Regions from separate parts of the Paraburkholderia sp. J11-2 genome, predicted to be linked through region 2. Evidence: riboswitches for the same ligand, from Rfam matches in the RefSeq annotation. Region 2 holds a riboswitch; the other holds the start of a gene.

Region 1 (5,527 bases), on a different contig from region 2:
CGTGAGCGGCGTGTGCGGCGCTTGCGACCCGGCTGGCGCAAACGCCCTGGGTGGCGGGTGCGCTCGACGCTGGCGGGCTGCGCGGTGCAACGCCGCCCGTCTCCGGTGTGCTGGATGGGTATTTTACGGTGCGAAAGCGTACTGAGGCGAGGGGCAATTTGGGGCGCCCGCTATCGTCTTGTACCGATGTTTAGTTCGATAGCAAGCGAACGATGGCGCGCGAGGGCCGCACGGCGCTACAACGTGAGCCCGCCATCGACGTGGATCACCTGGCCCGTGATGTGGCGCGCGGCGTCTGAAAGCAGGAAGGCGATGAGTTCGGCGACATCGGCGGGGTCGGCCACGTGGCCGAGCGGCGTTTCCTGCGCCGCGCGCTCCCACACCGGCGCGTTTTCTGGCGTGGGGCCTTTGTCCTTGCGCGTATAGCCGGGCGCGACGCAGTTCACGGTCACACCGTGCGGCGCCAGCTCCGCGGCGGCGGTTTTCGCCAGCGACTCGAGCGCGGCCTTCGCGGCGGCAGTCGCGGCGAACGGCGCGCCGGCGCGGTAGCGGTGCGCGACGAACGAACTGAGCGCGACCACGCGGGCGCGCGCCGAGCGTTCCAGCGCCGGCTGCGCGCGTTGCACGAGCGCAGCGAACGCGGCGGGCATGGCCGCGAACGCGCCTTCGAGCGATGCGGCGTCGAGCGCGGCGAGCGTCTGGCGCTGTGCATGCCCGGCGTTGGCCACGATCTGGTCGAGCGCGCCGAAGTGCGCAAGCGTGGCATCAACGAGTGCCGCTGCGTTGCCGCGCTCCGCGAGATCACCGCAGGTTGTGGCGCAGATCGCGCCCCGTTGCTCACAAACCGCCATGACGGTCATGAGACGGGCACGCGACGCCTCGTCCGCGCCGCGCGCATGCAGCATCAACGAAACATCTGGCGCTGCGATGCGACGCGCGAGCGCCGCACCGATACCCGAGCCCGCGCCCGTGATCAGGACGACGCGCGCCGCGCTCGCGCTCACGCGGCAACCCGCTCTTCAGGCATACGCTCGATCTCGAGCGTTTCGTGGTGGTACGCCGCAAGCGACTCGCGGTGCGCGACGCTCACGATCGCTGCCTTCGGCAGGCGCTCCACGAACAGCTTGTAGAGACGGCTTTCGTTATCGGGGTCGAGCGCGCTCGTTGCTTCGTCGAGGAACAGATAATCCGGTTTGTGCAGCAGCACGCGCGCGCCCGCAAGGCGTTGCTGCTCGCCCGGCGAGAGCACGCGCGACCAGTGCGCCGATTCGCCGAGACGATCCGCATATTCTTCGAGGCGGCAGGCGCGCAGCGCGTCGCGGCAGTCCTCGTCGCTATAGTCGTCGGCGGGCGAGGGGTAGGTGAGCGCCGCCTTGAGCGTGCCGATGGGCAGATAGCTCTGCTGCGGGATGAACATCATGCGTGCATCGACAGGCGCGTCGATCGAGCCTTCGCCGAACGGCCAGAGGCCCGCGAGCGCGCGCATGAGCGTGCTCTTGCCTGCGCCCGAGGGGCCGCGCACGAGCCAGCGCGAACCCGGCTTGATGGCGATGTCGCGCACTTCGGAAAGCGGCATGCCGTTGGGCAGCGCGAGCTTGAGGTGCTCGGTGGCGAGTTCGTTGCTGTCGATGAAGTGCAGGTTGATGCCGCCGTGCTCGGTGGCGGGCGAGACCGATTCCTTCAGTCGCGGCGAGTGCACCACACGCACGAATTCGCGCAGACGATTCACGGTGGCGCGCCATTCGACCAGCGTGGAGTAACTGTTGATGAACCACGAGAACGAATCGCTCACGGTGCCGAACGCCTGCGAGATCTGCATGAGCACGCCGAACGTGAAGGCGCCCGCGAAGTAGCGAGGCGCGGCCACGACGAGCGGGAAGATGATGGCGATCTGGCCGTAGAAGCTCAGCACGAAGGTCAGGCGCTTCGTGTACTTCATCACGCGCCACCAGTTGTCGCGGATGTGCTGGAAGAGGCCTTGCGCGTTGCCGCGCTCGGTGTCCATGCCGTCGTAGAGCGCGATCTGCTCGGCGTTCTCGCGCAGGCGGATCAGGCCGAAGCGGAAGTCCGCCTCCACCTTTTGTTGCTGGTAGTTGATCGACACGAGCGGGTGGCCGACCTTCTGGATCACGACCGAGCCGAACACGGCGTAGAGCGCGGCGGCCCAGACCATGTAGCCCGGAATCGCGAGCGGCGTGCCGCCCAGCGTGATCGTGAGCGCACCCGCGAGCGTCCACAGGATCGTGATGAACGAGATCAACGTGACGACCGTGGAGAGCAGGTCGAGCGTGAGCGAAAGCGTGGTCGTGGCGAACGACTGGAGGTCGTCGCTGATCCGCTGGTCGGGGTTATCGGCGAGGCGGTCGCGCTCGATGCGGTAGAACGCGCCCTTGCCGAGCCAATCGCTCAGAAAGCGCGTGGTGAGCCACTGGCGCCAGCGAAACCCGAGCATCTGGCGCAGATACCGGCCATACACCGCGAGGATGATGAAGCCGAACGCCAGTTCGGTGAAGGTCATCAACAGAGGCGGAAAGCGCTTGACGTCCTTGGCCTGCAACGCGTTGTAGAACTCCGCGCTCCAGCCGTTGAGCCGCACGTTGATCCACACGACGAGCAGGTTCATCACGATGATCGCGACGAGCAGCCCCCAGGCGATCCAGCGTTCCTCGGAGACCCAGTAGGGCTTGATCAGGCTCCACGCGGTGATCTTCTGGTGCTCGTTCTGATCGGGCGTGGCGCGGGCAGGTTGATTGGTCATGTGCATCCTGAAGGTGTGGCCGCCCGTTGGGGGCATGCGCTGCATGCCGCATGGCGGCTGCGGTGCAGCGATTTTTGCAGCGATTCTGTCGCCGGGCGCTTAAGTGAGTCTTAATGGGCAAAAAGCGGAGACAAAAGCGCACGCCGGCGCCGCCGTAGCGTGGCGGTCATTGTCTCACCGCGCGGGCTCGTGAGGCGAAAGCGGCGGGCTCAGGCCATTGTGCCAGAGCAGGCGTCCCGCTCCGCCGAGGTTTGCGGGCCGCGCGCCTTTTGTGGTCTAATCGACCTTGACGAAACAGGGGTGCTTCACCGGTATGCGGGGCATGCCGTACTGAGGCTGAGAGAGACCCTTCGCACCCGATCCGGGTAATACCGGCGCGGGAAGTTTCCAGAAAGTCTTACCGGAGCGCCCAGCATTTGCAGGGGCGCCAGGATTCCCGCCGGGCTGCGCTTTGGGCGCACGGGTTCGTACGAATTCCTTATCGGGACGTACGGGCCGTCTGCGCCGCATAGCCTCCACGGTCGGCCTTGCCAGCCGGTTTCGTCCTTGGGTACGTCTGCTGCTGCCGTACGGAAAGGATACGATGACCGCCTATTCTCTTTGTTCCCCGATTTTTATCGCGTTCGCGCTGCGTGACGGAGCGCCGTCATGAGTCGCGCTCATCACCGTAGTGCGGGCAGCGTGCCCGACTTCGCCGTGCTCGGCGGCGGTTTGAGCGGCCGGCTCGTCGCATGGCGGCTCGCCGGCTCCGGCCATCGCGTCGCGCTCTACGAGCGTGGCGGCCCCGAAGGCGGCGAGGCCGCGGCTTGGGTCGCGGCGGCCATGCTCGCGCCGCTCGCGGAGGCCGCCGTTGCTGAATTGCTCATCACCGAGCTTGGTGTCGCGTCGCTCGAAACCTGGCCGCGCATCCTGGCCGAGTTGCCGGAGCCCGTGTTCTTCCAGCGCAATGGCACGCTCGTGGTCTGGCATACCGCCGATCGCACCGAAGCCCCGCTCTTCGAGCGCCGCGTGCGCGCCAACGCGCCGCGTTCGCTGGCCGACGCGAACTTCGTCGCGCTCGCCGGCGCGCAGCTCGACGCCGCCGAACCGGCGCTCGCCGGGCGCTTCGCGCGCGGCTGGCTGCTCGAAGGCGAGGGTCAGCTCGACAATCGCCAGGCGTTGGCCGCGCTGGCGGCGGGGCTGGCCGAGCGCGGCGTGCAAACGCACTGGCACACCACGGTCGACGAGGCTAATCCGCCGCCTGCGCGCGTGACGATCGACTGTCGCGGGCTAGGCGCCAAACCTGTGCTGCCGGGTTTGCGCGGCATTCGCGGCGAGGTCGCGCGCGTGCACGCGCCGGGCATCACGCTCACGCGCCCCGTGCGGCTCTTGCATCCGCGCTATCCGCTCTATATCGCGCCCAAGGAAAACGACGTCTTCGTGATCGGCGCGACCGAGATCGAAGGCGAGGACCGTTCGCCCGTGAGCGTGCGCTCGGCGCTCGAGCTGCTGAGCGCGGCGTTTGCGGTGCATCCGGCGTTCGGCGAGGCGCGCATCCTCGAGTTGAACACGCAGTGCCGCCCGACGCTGCCCGACCACCGCCCGGCTCTTATTTGGGACGGCAAGACCACGCTGCGCGTGAACGGTCTCTACCGTCACGGCTTCATGATCGCGCCGGAAGTCGCCGACGAAGCCGCGCGCATTGCCCAAGCGCTGCTCGATGCGCGCGTGAACGACGCCGAGTCCTTCGAGTCGCTGCGCCGCGCGTCGCGCTGGAGCGAGATGCTGCACGCGCAGGGCGCACACGAGCCGGCGTGACGCATCGCCAGAATCAAACCGTAGTCTGAGAACGTATTTGCCATGGACATTCATATCAACCAGAAGCCGATCACGCTGCCCGAGGGCGCGACGGTCGCCGATGCGCTCGCCGCATTTGGCGCGCGTCCGCCGTTCGCCGTCGCGCTGAATGGCGATTTCGTGGCGCGCGCCCAGCATGGCGCGCGCGCGCTCCAGGCGGGCGACCGCCTCGACGTCGTGAGCCCCGTGGCCGGCGGCTGAGCCTCGCTCGCCCAGGCCGCCGGTCGCGCGCATCGCATGTATCGCGAGCGCTTTCACGACACCGCCCAAGGATTCCAACCCATGACCACCACTCCCACCGCCGACGCGCTCACGCTCTACGGCGAAACCTTCGCGAGCCGCGTGCTGCTTGGCACGTCGCGCTATCCGTCGCTGCAGTCGCTCGCCGATTCGATGGCGGCCGCGCGCCCCGGCATGATCACCGTTGCGCTGCGCCGCCAAATGAACGAGGGCACCGCCGAAGCGGGCTTTTTCGATCTGCTCAAGCGCCAAGGCGTGCCGCTCCTGCCGAACACGGCTGGCTGCCTCACCGTCAACGAGGCGGTCACGACCGCGCACATGGCGCGCGAAGTCTTCGAAACCGACTGGATCAAGCTCGAACTGATCGGCGACGACTACACGCTGCAGCCCGACCCGGTCGGCCTGATCGAGGCCGCGGCGCGCCTCGTGAAGGATGGCTTCAAGGTGCTGCCGTACTGCACCGAGGACCTCGTGATCGGCCGCCGTCTGCTCGACGCGGGCTGCGAAGCGCTCATGCCATGGGGCGCGCCGATCGGCACCGGCAAGGGCGTGATCAATCCGTACGGCCTGCGCGTGCTGCGCGAGCGCTTGCCCGATGTGCCGCTGATCGTCGATGCGGGTCTCGGCGTGCCGTCGCATGCCTGCCAGGTGATGGAGTGGGGCTTCGATGGCGTGCTGCTCAATACGGCCGTT
Region 2 (5,527 bases):
GAACGGCCGCGCAGGGTTATCGCGTTCAGGCTCAGGCCGTTTGATCGTTCGAGCTTACGCCGTACCCGTGGGTTTTGCGTTGCGGCTCGTTAACGGAATGTTTCAAGCGAATCGTTCAAGCGCATGTTTCACGTCGCGCGAGCGTTGACGCTTGACCCACGCAAACGCGGCGCAGCCCGTGAGGGTCTGCGCCGCGCATCCTTCCCTGATGCACGCCTTGAATGGCGTGTTGCCTGTCGTGTCGATACTGTTGCGTGCCGTCGCATCGATCGTGAGGCTAAACGCGTAGCCGCATCGTCGGTTCGTCCGGCCTTAGGCCTTAGTGCTTGCCTTGATGCTTACTTGCCAACCTGATTGCCGATCAAGCCGCCGACTGCCGCGCCGCCCACGGTGGAGAGTGCATTGCCGCCAATCGCAGCGCCGGCCACACCGCCCACGCCCGCGCCAATGACCGTATCGCGGTCGCGTCTCGACATGTTGTCGCATGCAGTCAGGCTGCCCAGCACGGCGACGAGTGTCGTTACCGTGAGCAGCATGCCTGCGCGTTTGAGTGTTGTCATGGGTCGACTCCCTACGCATAGTGCGTTTGAGTGTGAGGTGCGACCTGCGCTTCGCGCACACGCCGCGCCTTCAATACCCTCATCCTAGGCAGCCAACCCGTATCCGGGTGTGTGCGCTTGTCAGAGAGTTGTGGGAGTCGTTAGAAAATGTATCGGCGGGCCGCAAGGGCCCGCCTGGGACACGGTGAGCTTACTGGCGCTGATAAATCTCGGCGCCTTGCTTGATGAACTCGACCGCCTTCACTTCCATGCCTTTTTTCAGGGCTTCGTCGTCGCTCACGCCTTGCTTCGCGGCGAAGTCGCGCACGTCCTGGGTGATCTTCATCGAGCAGAAGTGCGGGCCGCACATCGAGCAGAAATGCGCCACCTTGGCCGAGTCCTTCGGCAGCGTTTCGTCGTGGAACTCGCGCGCCTTGTCTGGATCGAGACCGAGGTTGAACTGGTCTTCCCAGCGGAACTCGAAGCGCGCCTTCGACAACGCGTTGTCGCGCACCTGCGCGCCCGGATGACCCTTCGCAAGATCGGCCGCATGCGCCGCGAGCTTGTACGTGATGATGCCTTCCTTCACGTCGTCCTTGTTCGGCAAGCCCAGGTGTTCCTTCGGCGTGACATAGCAGAGCATGGCCGTGCCGAACCAGCCGATCATCGCAGCGCCGATGCCCGAAGTGATGTGGTCGTAGCCCGGCGCGATGTCGGTGGTGAGCGGCCCGAGCGTGTAGAAGGGCGCTTCCTTGCACCAGTCGAGCTGGAGATCCATGTTCTCCTTGATGAGCTGCATCGGCACGTGGCCCGGGCCTTCGATCATCACCTGCACGTCGTGCTTCCACGCGATCTGCGTGAGTTCGCCGAGCGTCTTCAGTTCGCCGAGTTGCGCTTCGTCGTTGGCGTCGTAGATCGAGCCGGGGCGCAGGCCGTCGCCGAGCGAGAAGCTCACGTCGTATTCCTTCATGATTTCGCAGATCTCTTCGAAATGCTCATAAATGAAGGACTCCTTGTGATGCGCGAGGCACCACTTGGCCATGATCGAGCCGCCGCGCGAGACGATACCCGTCATGCGGTTCGCGGTGAGCGGCACGTATTGCAGGCGCACGCCCGCGTGGATCGTGAAGTAGTCCACGCCTTGCTCGGCCTGTTCAATGAGCGTGTCGCGGAACATCTCCCACGTGAGGTCTTCGGCCTTGCCGTTGACCTTTTCGAGCGCCTGGTAAATCGGCACCGTGCCGATCGGCACCGGCGAGTTGCGGATGATCCACTCGCGCGTTTCGTGAATGTGCTTGCCGGTCGAAAGATCCATGACCGTGTCGCCGCCCCAGCGGATTGCCCACGTCATCTTGTCGACTTCCTCGCCAATCGACGACGTGACCGCCGAATTGCCGATGTTCGCGTTGATCTTCACGAGGAAGTTGCGGCCGATGATCATCGGCTCGCTTTCCGGGTGGTTGATGTTCGCCGGGATGATCGCGCGTCCGCGAGCGATTTCCTCGCGCACGAACTCGGGCGTGATCGCCTGAAGGGCATTCGCGCCGAAAGCCGCTGCGCCGAACGCCTGGCCCGGATGCTGGCGACCCATCATCGCGGCGAGCTTCGCACCGTTCGGGCCGCTGGCCTTGAGGCTTTCCAGATACTCGGCGCGGCGCTGGTTCTCGCGAATCGCGATGTACTCCATTTCCGGCGTGATGATGCCTTGACGCGCGTAGTGCATCTGCGTGACGTTCTTGCCGGCCTTCGCGCGGCGCGGCGTGCGATGCAGGCCTGGGAAACGCAACTCGGCCGTTGCGGGGTCGGCGGCGCGCTCGCGGCCGTATTCGGAGGAGAGGCCCGGCAGCGCTTCGGTGTCGCCGCGCTTTTCGATCCAGCTCTGGCGCAGCGCGGGCAGGCCCGCACGAATGTCGATCTTCGCTTCCGGATCGGTGTACGGACCCGAGGTGTCGTAGACGTAGATCGGCGGGTTCTTCTCGCCGCCGAAGCCCGTGGGCGTATCCGCCTGCGTGATTTCGCGCATCGGCACGCGGATATCGGGCTGCGAGCCGGTCACGTAGATCTTGCGGGAATTGGGCAGCGGCGCGATCGCGGCTTCGTCGACGTGCGCGTTGGCGGAAATGAACTTCGGATTCGCGTTCATGCGTCTCTCTCTCCATGCAATGCAAAGTGGGAACAGCGGCTTAGCAGGAGACGAGACGGAACGTGGACGGACTTCGCTGTGATGGATGAGGCGTTGAGCGATGTTGCGAAGTCCGGACGCTTCCCTGCGCTGGCATTATCCAGATCAGGTTCAAAGGGTATTTCTCACCCGCGAAATACGCAGCACGACTTTCGTTCGATGCGGCGCATAACGCAGGACCCCCGCGTAAGCAAGGCCAAACGATACACCGCGCTGCGACGATCTGGCAAGTGCCTTTGCGCGCGAGATGTGTCACGCGCGCGGAACTTACAACGTGAAATCCTTCGAGGCTTCGGGCTGAAACAGGATGCGTTCGATCTTCAGTGTTTCGACCGCGCCGCCCGGCGTCGTGAAGCGCACGGCGTTGCCACGTTTGGCGCCGAGCAGTGCGAGTCCCGCTGGCGAGAACACGTTCAGCCGCCCGGCGTCGACGTTCGCCTCATGGGGATAGACGACGGTGTACGTGAGGGCTTCGCCGTTGCGCTCGTCCACGAGCGTCACCTGCGAGTTCATCGTCACGACATTGGCGGCGACGTCGCGCGGCTCCACGATTACGGCGTGTTCGAGCAGTTCGTCGAGCATGGTTTGACGGGCCGGTGCGGCGCCGGGTTCAGCGGCGCATTTCTCGAGGCGGGCGACGTCGAGTTCGGTGAGGTAGCGGATTTTTTTCGACATGACGGTTCTCCTTGCGATCCAGATGAAAGTCGAGGGACGGGCGAGGGCTGGCGGGCGAAATGGCGCGCGGGCCGCAGCGGGGCGCAACGGATCGGCCCGGAGCCCGACCGAACGGCTCCGATGGCTTGGGGAGGCAGGTTCAGTGCGGACGCCGGGCGGCGGTAAGCGGGGCGGACAGGGGAGGCAGGGCGCGCGCTCGGGTGGACAGCGGCCGCGCCGCCGTTCGCTCGCGGCCGGCTCGCGCACGCGCCCGCGCGCTGCGCAAACTGCGCGGCGGCAAGACGGGGACGGGACGCGAAACAAGCAAAAACATGGCGAACGGCGTGTTAGAAATGAAGTAAATGAAAGTTAAACGAAAGATTCGACCATGCTAGCACGATCTCACAAACCTGGCGCGACGCTGTCGCAGCACCGCGATAGGGTGCGCGATCGGCCATTCCGGCTCGCGCTTCGCACTGTGACGCGAACACAACGACACACCGCGCATAAAGCATCCTGAAAGCATCCGCGACGACCGGCGTTGTTGCATAATGCGATTCGCCCGTCCCGGGTGTCCTTCGCACTCCGTCCTTTTTCGCGTTCTTGCGCATCTGCACCATGCCGTCGAGCTTCACCCGTCCCGCCGCCTTGCCGCCGGGGCGCCCGCGGTTCTGCCCTTCACGTGCCGCGGCAAAATGACGATGCCTCCCCGTTTGCCTTCCCGCGTGAACCCCCAATCTTTCATGTCAACGGTCCTTCAGGCCGCCGCCGCGCTATGGCGTTTCGTGCGCGGCGTTCGGTTGCCGCAGTCGCGCGCCGGGCGCGTCGCGCTCTCGCTCGCGGTCGTCTACTTCGTCTGGGGCTCGACGTATCTCGGCGTGAAGGTTGCGCTCGAATCGTTCCCGCCGCTGCTGCTCTCCGGCTTGCGCAATCTGCTTGCCGGGATCGGGTTGTTCGTCTTTGCCATGCGCCGGCGACCCGTCATGCCGACCCTCCTCGAAGTGCGCAACGCGGGCGTGGTGGGCACGCTGCTCGTGGGCCTGTCGAGCGGCATGCTCGCTTACGGCATGCGGACCGTGGGCACTGGCACGGCGGCCGTGATGGTCGCCACAGTGCCGCTCTTCGCGACCGTGATCTCGGCGGTGACCGGGCGGCGCGTGGCGAAGGCCGAATGGGCTGCGGTCGCGCTCGGTCTCGTCGGCATTGCGATCCTGAGTCATGGCGGCGGTGCTGCGGGTTCGGCGGGCGGCAGCCTCGCGATTCTGTGTGGCGCGCTCTTCTGGGCGATCGGCGCACATCTGGCGGGCAAGCTCAGGTTGCCTACCGATCTGTTCATCGCGACGGCGCTGCAAATCGGCCTCGGCGGCGCCATTTCGACCTCGGTCGCGTGGATCAGCGGCGAACGCATGGGCGAGTTGCACGTTCTGCCGCTCGTGGCGTTCTTCTACCTGATGTTCATCGGCACGATGGCGGCCTACGTCGCCTATGGCTATCTGATCCGCAATACCAGCCCGCTCGTTGCGAGCAGTTGCATGTACGTGAATCCCGTTGTTGCCGTCGCGCTCGGCGCGCTGCTGCTCGGCGAGCCGGTCACGAGTGGCACCGTCGTCGCGACCGTGCTGATTCTCGGTAGCGTGGGTTTGTCGTTCCTCTTCGACGACCGTCGCCGCACGTCCTCCTGAGTTCGTCCTGTCCCGGTGACGCGCCTCGCGTCATTGCGCCACGTTTGCGCGCGCGGCCGCCCCGCATGTGATGTGCGAAGCGGCCGCATCTTCGTCGCTGACCGATCGATGCCAGACGCGATTACTTGGCCTTTTCCGCGGAGTTCGTGAGGGCGTGGCCGCCCGCGGAAACGTCCTCGCCGGCACCCGCCATCGTGTTGCAGGCCGAAAGCGCTGCCAGCGAAGCGGTAACGAGAAAGAGGGCAATCAGGCGTTTCATGAGGAAGTCCTCCACGGTGTCAAAGGTGGCCACTGTCCAGCACGTCGCGTGCCCGGTCATTTGTGCCTGCCTATGTGTCCGCCATCAGGTCCGCTGCTTGCGCTAGCACCGATGCAGGCGCGACATAGCGCAGCACATCCGCCCACAAGGAGGACTACGCCATGCTTCACTACGCCATCGTGATTTTCATCATCGCGATCATTGCCGCTGT

Evidence for each region. A riboswitch is a leader RNA that binds a small molecule or an ion and turns the genes downstream of it on or off. The one in region 2 is predicted to bind thiamine pyrophosphate.
Region 1: it holds a riboswitch for thiamine pyrophosphate, as region 2 does, so the genes downstream of both, U5A57_RS33175 (FAD-dependent oxidoreductase) here and thiC (phosphomethylpyrimidine synthase ThiC) in region 2, are expected to answer to the same signal.

The regions. Positions count from the first base shown of each region.
Region 1 covers NZ_CAJMYY010000030.1:76,145-81,671, reverse strand. Annotated here, with positions in the region: gene U5A57_RS33185 (SDR family NAD(P)-dependent oxidoreductase) at 237-1,004, opposite strand; gene U5A57_RS33180 (ABC transporter ATP-binding protein/permease) at 1,001-2,758, opposite strand; TPP riboswitch at 3,045-3,158, shown strand; gene U5A57_RS33175 (FAD-dependent oxidoreductase) at 3,407-4,555, shown strand; gene thiS (sulfur carrier protein ThiS) at 4,598-4,795, shown strand; gene U5A57_RS33165 (thiazole synthase) at 4,877-5,527, shown strand, end outside.
Region 2 covers NZ_CAJMYY010000003.1:372,328-377,854, reverse strand. Annotated here, with positions in the region: gene U5A57_RS06110 (glycine zipper 2TM domain-containing protein) at 339-560, opposite strand; gene thiC (phosphomethylpyrimidine synthase ThiC) at 751-2,682, opposite strand; TPP riboswitch at 2,786-2,915, opposite strand; gene U5A57_RS06100 (GreA/GreB family elongation factor) at 2,989-3,396, opposite strand; gene U5A57_RS06095 (EamA family transporter) at 4,119-5,057, shown strand; gene U5A57_RS06090 (entericidin A/B family lipoprotein) at 5,179-5,316, opposite strand; gene U5A57_RS06085 (DUF1328 family protein) at 5,478-5,527, shown strand, end outside.